One region of the Leifsonia sp. Root112D2 genome, then DNA from elsewhere that is predicted to be linked to it. Evidence: predicted binding sites of a transcription regulator. Region 1 holds the regulator's gene; the other holds the start of a gene.
The links. The regulator LexA, encoded in region 1, represses DNA repair genes until DNA is damaged. The targets are predictions, from matches to a motif close to TCGAACANNTGTTCGA.

Region 1 (5,030 bases):
CGCAGGTCGAGGCGGGTCGCGCCGTGATCATTCACCCAGACGTATCCGCAGACGAGCTGCGAGCCGACGCGATTCGCGCTCTCGACGCTCGCCGTCCAGACAGAGCCGCACAGTCCACCCCAGCTGTCGTTGGCGAACGCCACGGCTTCCTCCTCGGTGTCGAAGGGGATGATGGGGATCACCGGGCCGAACTGCTCCTCGGTCACAACGCGCAGCGAGGGGTCGGGGTCGATGACGATGGCCGGGCGCACGAAGTTTCCGCCGACGAACTCGTCGCCGCTGGGAAGTTCCCCGAACTCGAGAACCGTCGCGCCCGCGCTCTTCGCCTCCTCGATGATCTCGGTCACGAAGGCCTTCTGCACGGGGGAGTGCAGCGGCCCCATCGTCGTACCCTCGTCGAGGCCGTACCCGAGCACCGTCTTCTCCAGTCGCGCCGAGAGCCCGGCGACCACCTCGTCGAGCCGTGAGCGGTGCACGTAGACCCGCTTGGCGTTCATGCAGATCTGCCCGGTGGTGTCGTAGATGGCCGCGAATAGCCGATCGAGGTGGGTGTCGTCGAGTATCGCGTCGTCGAGCAGCACAGCGGCATCGTTTCCGCCGAGTTCCAGCGTGACGCGGGTGAGCGACTTCGACGCCATCTCCATGATGCGCTTTCCGCCACCGACGCTGCCGGTGAAGCACACCTTTGCCACGTCCTCGTTCTGAATCAGACCGGTCATGTCGGCATCCTTGCCCGTCACGAGGTTGAGCACGCCCGGAGGAAGCTTCTCGGCGATGCGCTGCACGACCCGTGCGGTGGCAAGCGGTGCCGAGGGCGGCGGCTTGACGATGGCGGTGTTGCCGGCGAGCAGCGCATGTGGCAAGGCGGCACCGAGAATCGCTATCGGCCAGTTGAACGGCACTATTGCGGTGACGACGCCGAGGGACTGGTAGCTCACGGTCGTCGTGACTGGGATGCCAGGGGCGGGTGAGAGCACATGGCCGTTATCGACGTCGTCGGCGAGTTCGAGCGCGAGCCTCCACCGCAGCTCGAAGACGAGTGCGTCGATCCATGCCTCAACGCGCACCTTGCCGTTCTCCTGCGAGAGGATCGCCGCATCCTCGTCGCGCAGTTCGTCGATTCCGGTGATGGCCTCGAGCATCTGCGCGGCGCGCTCGGTGGCCGACAAGGCAGACCACGCCGGATACGCGGCCTTTGCCGCCGCGACGGCGTCGGCGACGTCCTCCTGGCTTGCGGCGGCGGCGTATCCGACCACGAGGCCGGGCTTGGCGGGGTCGGGAATAGCAAGCGACTCACTGGTCGCGCGCTCCTTACCGCCGATGTACAGGCCCGTCGTTGTGGGCGCCGTTGTGCTGATGGTGTTCGTCATCGCTTTCAGACCTCTCTGTCTGGGATTCATTCATTCTGATTCTGCCCCGTCAAGCGTCGCTTTGGCTGGGGAAGTCAGGAATGGTGAACGGCGAGCGACGAAGGCGAAGTCCGCTCCGGCCTCAGAGTGACCGCAAGACGGCGACGACCTTGCCGAGCACCTCGGCGTAGTCACCCAGAATCGGCTCGAATGCCGAGTTCTGCGGAAGCAGCCAGGTGTGGCCGTCGCGCTGGCGAAACACCTTCACGGTGGCCTCCTCGTCGAGCATCGCGGCGACGATGTCTCCGTTCTCCGCCGTGTTCTGCTGTCGCACGACCACCCAGTCACCATCGCAGATGGCGGCGTCGATCATCGACTCGCCGACCACCTTGAGCATGAAGAGCTCGCCCTTGCCGACCAGCTGGCGAGGGAGCGGAAAGACCTCGTCGATCTGCTGCTCGGCGGTGATGGGTATGCCCGCGGCAATGCGGCCGACGAGTGGCACCATGGTGGCGTCGCCGATGGGCGTGGTGTTCTCGAAGTCCGGCGTCGCGGATGACGACGGCAGGTCGATGAGAATCTCAAGGGCACGCGGGCGGTTCGGATCCCGACGCAGATAGCCGCTGAGCTCCAGTTGATTGAGCTGGTGCGTGACGCTGGAGAGCGAAGAGAGGCTGACGGCGTCGCCGATCTCACGCATGCTCGGCGGGTAGCCGCGCGACGCGACGGACTGCTGGATGACCTCGAGGATGGCCAGCTGCTTTGCGCTCAGGCTCTTGCGTCGCCGAGTGCCGACTCGCTCTTTCGCCGCTGAATTGTCGCTTGTCACCGTGCCGTCCCTTCGTGAAGACCCCAACCGGCTAATCCGAATGTCGGTGGTGCCTGATTGAGTCATACCCAGACAATCGAAACTGTATCCGGGTTAACGGCATAAACAAACATGTGTTCGAGTGTGTCGCGGTATCGGCGGCGTATTCGCTCAGCAATTTCCTGCTTGCGGTTTCGAATAATCGAATATATATTCGGAACATACGTTCGCATATCCTCACAGCCGGTGAGAGCGAAGTGGCCGAGGAGGTCGGGTAATGAGCACAGCAATGGCAGTATCGGTGACAGGCTTTCGTGCCGAGCGCGTAAGCACGCAGCGGCTTCCGCAGGCACCCGCGAAGACACGCCTTCACCTCACTCGGCGGGGCCGCGTCGTTCTGACCACTCTCGCGTCCATCCCGCTCGTCGTCGCGGCCGCCGTCTTCGCCCTCAACGGTGGAGGGGCCGTCGCCACCGATTCGAGCGCGCACACGAACTTCAGCTACGCCACCGTGCAGAGCGGCGAGTCCCTCTGGACCATCGCCGAGCGAGTAGCTCCGAACTCCGACCCTCGCGACGTCATTGCCGACATCGTTTCGGTGAACCAGCTCTCGAGCACTCTCGTTTCTCCGGGGCAGCGCGTCGCCATCCCGGTGCAGTACGCGGGCAGTCGCCGCTAGCATGTCCCCAAAGGCTGGCCCAGTAGCATGATGGGGTGATTTCCTTCTCTGATCTGCCCATCCGTGAAAACCTCCGGGGGCTCTCTCCGTATGGGGCACCGCAGAAGAACGTGCCGGTCGCGCTGAACGTCAACGAGAACACGCATCCGTTGCCCGAGAACGTCGTCGCCGACATCGTCGAAGCCGTTTCCGGGGCCGTGCGTGGAGCGAATCGCTATCCGGACCGTGAGTTCACCGCGCTACGCGATGCGTTGGCAGGTTATCTCGGCCACGCCCTGAGCCGAGAGAATATCTGGGCGGCGAACGGCTCCAACGAGGTGCTGCAGCAGATCATGCAGGCCTTCGGCGGCCCGGGTCGCAGCCTGCTCGGATTCTCACCGACATATTCGATGTACCCGCTGCTGGCATCCGGAACAGACACCGCCTGGATATCCGGCGCGCGTGACGAAGACTACGAGCTCAGCGCCGACACGGTCGTCGCCGAGATCCGTCGCACAACGCCGAGCATCGTCATTCTCTGCTCACCCAACAACCCGACAGGCACCCCGCTCGGGCTCGACGTCGTTGCTGCCGCCTACGAGGCGAGCGACGGCATCGTCATCGTCGACGAGGCGTACGCCGAATTCATGCCACCGGATGCGCCGTCGGCGCTCACGCTGCTTGAGGGTCGCGAGCGGCTGCTCGTCTCGCGCACCATGAGCAAGGCATTCGCCTTCGCGGGTGTCCGGCTCGGGTACCTCGCCGCAGACCCTGCAGTGCTCGACGCGTTGCGGCTGGTGCGTCTGCCGTATCACCTCTCGGCGCTCACGCAGGCGGCGGCAACAGCCGCCCTGGCCCACTCCGACGAGATGCTCGCGATGGTGGGTGAGATTGTTGCCCAGCGCGATCGAATTGTCGTCGAACTGGAGCGCATGGGATTCACACCGCACCGCACCGGCAGCAACTTCGTGCTGTTCGGCGGTGTGGACGAGCCGAACGCGGTGTTCGAAACGCTGCTGGCGAGCGGCGTGCTCATCCGCGATATCGGCATTCCCGGCCACCTGCGCGTTACGGCGGGCACCGAGGCGGAGACCACGGCCTTCCTCGAGGCGATAGCCCCGCTGGCACCGGATGCCCGTGGCGGGGCCGTGCCGGTAAAGTCGTGAACATGACCTCCGTGAACCGCACCGCACAGCTTCGGCGTGAGACCAGTGAGTCGAGTATCGAGCTCTCGCTCGATCTCGACGGCACCGGGCAGTCCGAGATCCACACCTCCGTGCCGTTCTACGACCACCTGCTCACGGCATTCGCGAAGCACTCGCTCACCGACCTGACCGTGAGCGCCAAGGGCGACATCGAGATCGATGTGCACCACACGGTCGAAGACGTGGCCATCGTGCTCGGACAGGCCATTCGAACGGCGCTGGGGGACAAGTCTGGAATCTCCCGCTTCGGGGACGCCGTGGTACCGCTCGACGAGGCACTCGTGCAGGCGGTCGTCGATATATCCGGGCGCCCCTTCTTGGTGCACTCGGGAGAGCCGAGCGGCTTCGAATATCACCTCATCGGTGGTCACTTCACCGGCTCAATGGTTCGCCACGTCTTCGAGGCCATCACCTTCAACGCCGCTCTGACGACCCACATCACCGTGCTCGGCGGCCGGGACCCGCACCACATTGCCGAGGCTGAGTTCAAGGCGTTCGCACGCGCGTTCCGCCAGGCGAAGGCGCTCGACCCGCTGGTGTCGGGAGTGCCCTCGACCAAGGGAGCCCTGTGACGGCGCCATCCGTCGTCGTTCTCGATTACGGTTCCGGCAATGTGCACTCGGCGGCCAAGGCGCTCGAGGCAGCGGGCGCGCGGGTGCAGTTGACGGCCGATCGCCGCTCGGCAGAGGAGGCCGATGGCTTGTTCGTGCCGGGTGTCGGCTCGTTCAGCGCCGTGATGTCCGCCCTGCGTTCCGTGCGCGGCGGTGAGATCATTGATCGTCGTCTCGCTGGCGGCCGTTCTGTTCTCGGGGTCTGCGTCGGCATGCAGGTCCTCTTCGAACACGGCACGGAGGGTGGTGCCGCCACCGCAGGGCTGGGGGAGTGGCCGGGCGAGGTCGAACTGCTCGAGGCCGAGGTCGTTCCCCACATCGGTTGGAATGGCGTGCAGGCACCGAGCGAGAGCGTGCTCTTCGACGGGTTGCGCGATGAGCGCTTCTATTTCGTGCATT
Region 2 (5,030 bases), on a different contig from region 1:
CACATCATGGACAGGGGCAAGCCGGGGGCCATCGGCGTGCTGAAGAACGGCAGGCGCTTCGTGAACGAGGCCAACGGCTACCACGACTACGTGCTCGGCATGCTCGCCGCGGTTCCCGAGGGTGAGCCCGTCGAGTCGTGGCTCGTTGCCGACCACACCTTTCAGCGGCGGTATCCGCTGGGCATGTCGAAGCAGCGGCCGGTTCCCACCTTCCCGTACCTGCGCAACGGTTACCTGACGAAGGGCCGCACCATCGAGGAACTCGCGCGCAACTGCGGCATCGACCCTGCCGGTCTCGCCGCGACGGTCGTCGAGTTCAACGCGAACGCCCGCCGGGGCGCCGACCCGCTCTTCGAGCGTGGCGAAACACCGTTCAACCGCTACGCGGGTGACCCCACAGTGAAGCCGAACCCCTCACTGGCACCGATCAAGACCGGCCCGTTCTATGCCGTCAAGGTGCTCCCGGGCAGTTTCGGTACATTCATGGGGCTCGAGACGGACGCGCGTGCGCGCGTTCTCGGCGACGGCGGCAAGCCGATCGCGGGGCTGTATGCCGTCGGCACCGACCAGGCCAACGTGATGGGCGGCCACTACCCGGCCGGCGGCATCAACATCGGCCCCGCCATGACCTTCGGCTATGTCGCCGGACGCGACCTTGCCGGCGCTACCGCCTACGAGGACGGCCGAGACGCTGCGGTGGAGAATGGTTCGCATGGATCTTCAGCTCAGCGGTAAACGCGCCATCATCACCGGAGGCAGCCGGGGCATCGGCCTGGCCGTCGCGAAAGCCCTCGCCGCAGAGGGTGCAGATGTGGTGCTGGCAGCCCGCGGTCACGCGGAGCTCGATCTGGCCCGTGCCGCAGTTGAAGAGCTCGGCCACAAGGTAATGGCGATCCCGACCGACACGAACGACGACTCCTCGGTGCAGGCGCTCGTCGCAGCGGCGGTGGAAGGCCTCGGCGGTGTAGACATCCTCATCAACGCTGCCGCACGGGCCGCCACGCCCGGCAGCCCCCGGATGCTCGCCGACCTTCGTGACGAAGACCTGCGGGCCGAGATCGAGACAAAGGTGCTCGGTTGCCTGCGCACGGCGCGCGCGGTGGCACCCCTCATGGTGCAACAGGGCTGGGGGCGCATCGTGAACGTCAGTGGCCTCGCCGCCCTGAACGCCGGCAACACCTTCGGGTCTATGCGCAACGTGGCGGTTGCCGCGATGACCAAGAATCTGGCCGACGAGCTCGGCGCGGCGGGCGTGAACGTGACGGTCGTGCATCCGGCTCTCACCCGCACCGAGCGCACACCCGCCCTGATCGACGCCACGGCGGCCGCGCGCGGAACCACCCTCGGTGAGGCCGAGGCGCTGCTCGGCGGCGGCTCGACCATCGGGCGCATGGTGACGGCCGAGGAGGTGGCGGACGTGATCGTCTTCCTCGCCTCCCCGCGCAGCGTGGCCATCACGGGCGACGCCATCCCGGTCGGCGGCGGAACCCCTGGGCCCATCCGCTACTGAAGACGCGGAATGGAAAACTACTGGGCCAGTTCGCGCTCGGCGATCAGTTCGAGAAAGTGGGCGCGCATCCGTGCCGCGTCGGGTTCGATTCCGGTGATCAGGCGCATTCCCGCGACGGCCTGTCCCACGTTCATGCGGCCGCCGTCGAGGGTGCGCAGGCCGTGGGCACGGGCGTTCAGCAACACCTGGGTCTCGATGGGAAAGTAGACCACGTCGGCGACCCAGGCATCCGCCCGCAGCCGCGCAACGTCGAACGCGACACCGGGGTGATTGGTCATGCCGAGCGGGGTGGCGTTGATGACGCCGTCCGCACGGGCGAGCGTACCGGCCACCTCGTCGGGCCCGTTCACGAGCACCTCGCGATCGGGGAAAAGCTCTCGCAGCCTCTGAGCGAGCCCCTCGACGCGCTCGGGCACGAGATCGGTGAGCGTGAGCTGCTGCGTGCCGAGCGCGAGCATCGCATAGGCGGAGGCCGAGCCGGCGCCGCCACCGCCGAACTGCACGACGTTCTCGAGGGCGGCATCCGGAAGCCCGTCGAGAACGCCGTCACGAAAGCCCACCCAGTCGGTGTTGTAACCGATGAAACGGCCGTCGCGGATGAGAACGAGGTTGACCGCTCCGAGGCGTTCGGCGTCGACATCCACCTCATCGAGGTACTGCATGACGAGCTGTTTGCACGGATGCGTGATGTTCAGCGCCGAGAAGCCCTCGTCGCGTGCCTCATGGAGCAGCCGCCCGACGCTCTCGGCGGGCTCGTTCAGCTCGAGCAGGTCGAGCAGCCGGTATTCGTAGTCGAGGCCGAGTTCGTGGGCCTCGCTCTCGTGCAGCGGCGGCGACAGCGAGGGGCCGATGCCCTCGCCGATGAGGCCGACCAGGTAGGCGGTGCTCGGGACTGAAGCGTTTTCGGCGTCCACGGTGACTGACCCTTCAAAAGAACGGATGTTGTCGATAGCATAGCAAGAAGAGTTCAACTGACGAATAAATGTACGCACAACGAACACGACCGCGGAACGCTCATCGAACCGCCACTCCAGGCGAGCCGGTAAGCGCAGCACGGGCCGACACCGATATGCTCGCGGCAGCCGAGCTCGACGGATAATCTGGATCGACTTCGAGGAATGGAAGTAGGGCGTCCTGCAATGACACGACCACGCGTTCTGGTGCTGAACGGACCCAACCTCAATTTTCTCGGGCGGCGTGAACCGGCGCTCTATGGCTCGGTCACTCTCGACGCCGTCACCGAATCGCTCGCGGGCTTGGCGGCCGGGCGCGGCGTGAGTCTGGACTGCCGCCAGAGCAATAGCGAAGCTGTGCTGATCGATGCGGCGCAGGAGGCGATGAGCGACTTCGATGCCGTGATCATCAACGCGGGTGGGCTCAGCCACAGCTCGGTGGCGCTGCGCGACGCGCTCGCAATGCTGCCGGTGCCGGTCGTCGAGGTGCACGTCACGAACATTCACGCTCGCGAGGAGTTCAGGCACCACTCCTTCATCTCGGATGTCGCTGCCGCCGTGATCGTCGGCGCGGGAACGAACGGCTACCTGCTGGCGCTCGAGCACGTGCTGTCGCTGCTGCCAGCTGCTCAGCCGGCTGCGCATCCGGGCACGGATGCCGGTGCAGCCGGCGGGTCGCAGGCATCCGCTCTGGTTCTCAGCGGACCGAATCTCAACTTTCTGGGGCGGCGCGAACCGGGTCTCTACGGTGATGTCACCCTCGACCAGATCGGCGAGCGAGTAGCGACCGAGGCGACGAGGCTCGGCATGACGGCGGACTTTCGGCAGAGCAACAGCGAGTCTGAGCTCGTGGATGCCGCACAGGAGGCGATGAGCGCCTTCGACGCCGTGATCATCAACCCCGCCGGGCTGTCGTTCACCTCTATACCGTTGCGCGATGCGCTGGCGATGCTGCCGGTGCCGGTCATCGAGGTGCACATCACGAACATCATGGCGCGCCCGGCCGAGTACCTGCATCACTCCCACATCTCGCCGATCGCCACCGCGGTGATCATGGGTGCGGGCGCGCACGGTTACGAGTTGGCGCTGCAGCAGGCGGCGCATCTCGCCGCGGAGAAGCACTGATCGGTCGGGTGGCCCATGGAACTGCGGTGGATCGAGGCGTTCATCGCTGTCGCCGAGGAACTGCACTTCGGCCGGGCCGCGCAGCGGTTGGGGCTGGCGCAGTCGCCGCTGAGCCAGACGATCCGGCGGCTGGAGCGCGAGCTCGGCGCTCCACTCTTCGAGCGCAGCACGCGCTCGGTCGCCCTCACCGGTGCCGGTGTCGCGTTTCTGCCGCACGCCAGAAAGATGCTCGGTGAGCTCGACCTTGCGCATCGATCCGTGCGCCAGATCGAGCAGGGCGAATACGGTCGGGTCACCATCGGCTTCTCAGGCGCGCTGAACCACCTCACGCTGCCGCCGCTCACCCGGGCCGCGCGCGGCCGGTATCCGGGGATCGAGCTGACCCTGGTCAACCAGCTGGTCACCGAGGATGCGATCAGGCGGCTGCACAACGGCGAGATCCACTTGGCCTTCGTCGGCCTGCCGCTCGAGTCACCGCCCCTGGCAACTCGTGCGATCTCGAGGGAGCCGCTGGGTGCGACGCTACCCTCCGACCATCCGCTGGCCCGTCGTGCCGAGTTGACGGTGGCCGAGCTCGAAGGCGAGGATTTCGTCTCGCTGCCGGTGAGCCGGGGCTCGACGGTGGGCGAGAACCTCGTGCGGGCGTGCCTCGGGGCCGGGTTTCGGCCGCGAATCGTTCAGGAGATCGTCGACCCGTACACCGTGCTCTCGTTCGTTGCCGCCGGCGTCGGCATCAGCCTCATGCCGCAGTGCATGCAGCCGATCATGCCCGCCGGCTCAGTGTTCATTCCGTTGCGCGGCGACGTTCCCGTTCAGGAGGCGGGCCTCGCCTGGAACCCCGACGATGTCTCGCCGGCCCTCGCCTCGATTCTCGCGCTCGCCGAGGAGATCCTGCCCACGCCCTAGTGCAACGCGGCGGCGAGCTGCTGCGCGGTGTCGTAGCCGCTGAGTATGGCGTTGCGGATGGTGGCCGGCGACTTCTCGATGGCGCTGCCCGCTGCGAGAACCGCATGCCGGATGCCCAGCCCTGCAGCAAGCTCGCCTTCGCTCTCGGCCGGCACCGTGCCGTGCGAGATCAGCAGCGGTCCCGGGGCGTCGAGCCACGCATCCGTGCCGTCGGCGTCGGTGATTCGAATGCGGCGCTCGGCAATTTCGGCGATGGTGCTGCCCAGGAGAATCCGCACATTCGGGTTCGCCATCAGGCGCGGCAGGGCCAGAATCTTGGCCCGGCGCCCCGAATCGGGCGCGAGCTGCTCCTGCTCGCCCACCAGCAGCACGGCCGTTCCGCGCGCAGCGAGCGTGTCGGCCACCGACATGGCCACGCCGTCCGCGCCCCAGATGGTGCAGGCGGCGAGGGGCTCGTCCAGTTCGTGCGTCTCGAGCCAGTTCCGAACATCCATCACCGGTGACTCGCCCGCCACGACGGTTTCGCTCAAGGCGGG

Region 2: the regulator LexA is predicted to act here: its motif matches at 2,485-2,500, upstream of ASC63_RS05260 (shikimate dehydrogenase).

What each region holds. Positions count from the first base shown of each region.
Region 1 covers NZ_LMCU01000002.1:236,791-241,820, reverse strand. Annotated here, with positions in the region: gene ASC63_RS14960 (aldehyde dehydrogenase family protein) at 1-1,370, opposite strand, end outside; gene lexA (transcriptional repressor LexA) at 1,492-2,178, opposite strand; gene ASC63_RS14950 (LysM peptidoglycan-binding domain-containing protein) at 2,435-2,836, shown strand; gene ASC63_RS14945 (histidinol-phosphate transaminase) at 2,872-3,981, shown strand; gene hisB (imidazoleglycerol-phosphate dehydratase HisB) at 3,984-4,592, shown strand; gene hisH (imidazole glycerol phosphate synthase subunit HisH) at 4,589-5,030, shown strand, end outside.
Region 2 covers NZ_LMCU01000001.1:1,152,343-1,157,372, forward strand. Annotated here, with positions in the region: gene ASC63_RS05250 (FAD-dependent oxidoreductase) at 1-735, shown strand, start outside; gene ASC63_RS05255 (SDR family NAD(P)-dependent oxidoreductase) at 713-1,510, shown strand; gene ASC63_RS05260 (shikimate dehydrogenase) at 1,528-2,424, opposite strand; gene aroQ (type II 3-dehydroquinate dehydratase) at 2,650-3,588, shown strand; gene ASC63_RS05275 (LysR substrate-binding domain-containing protein) at 3,604-4,494, shown strand; gene ASC63_RS05280 (oxidoreductase) at 4,491-5,030, opposite strand, start outside.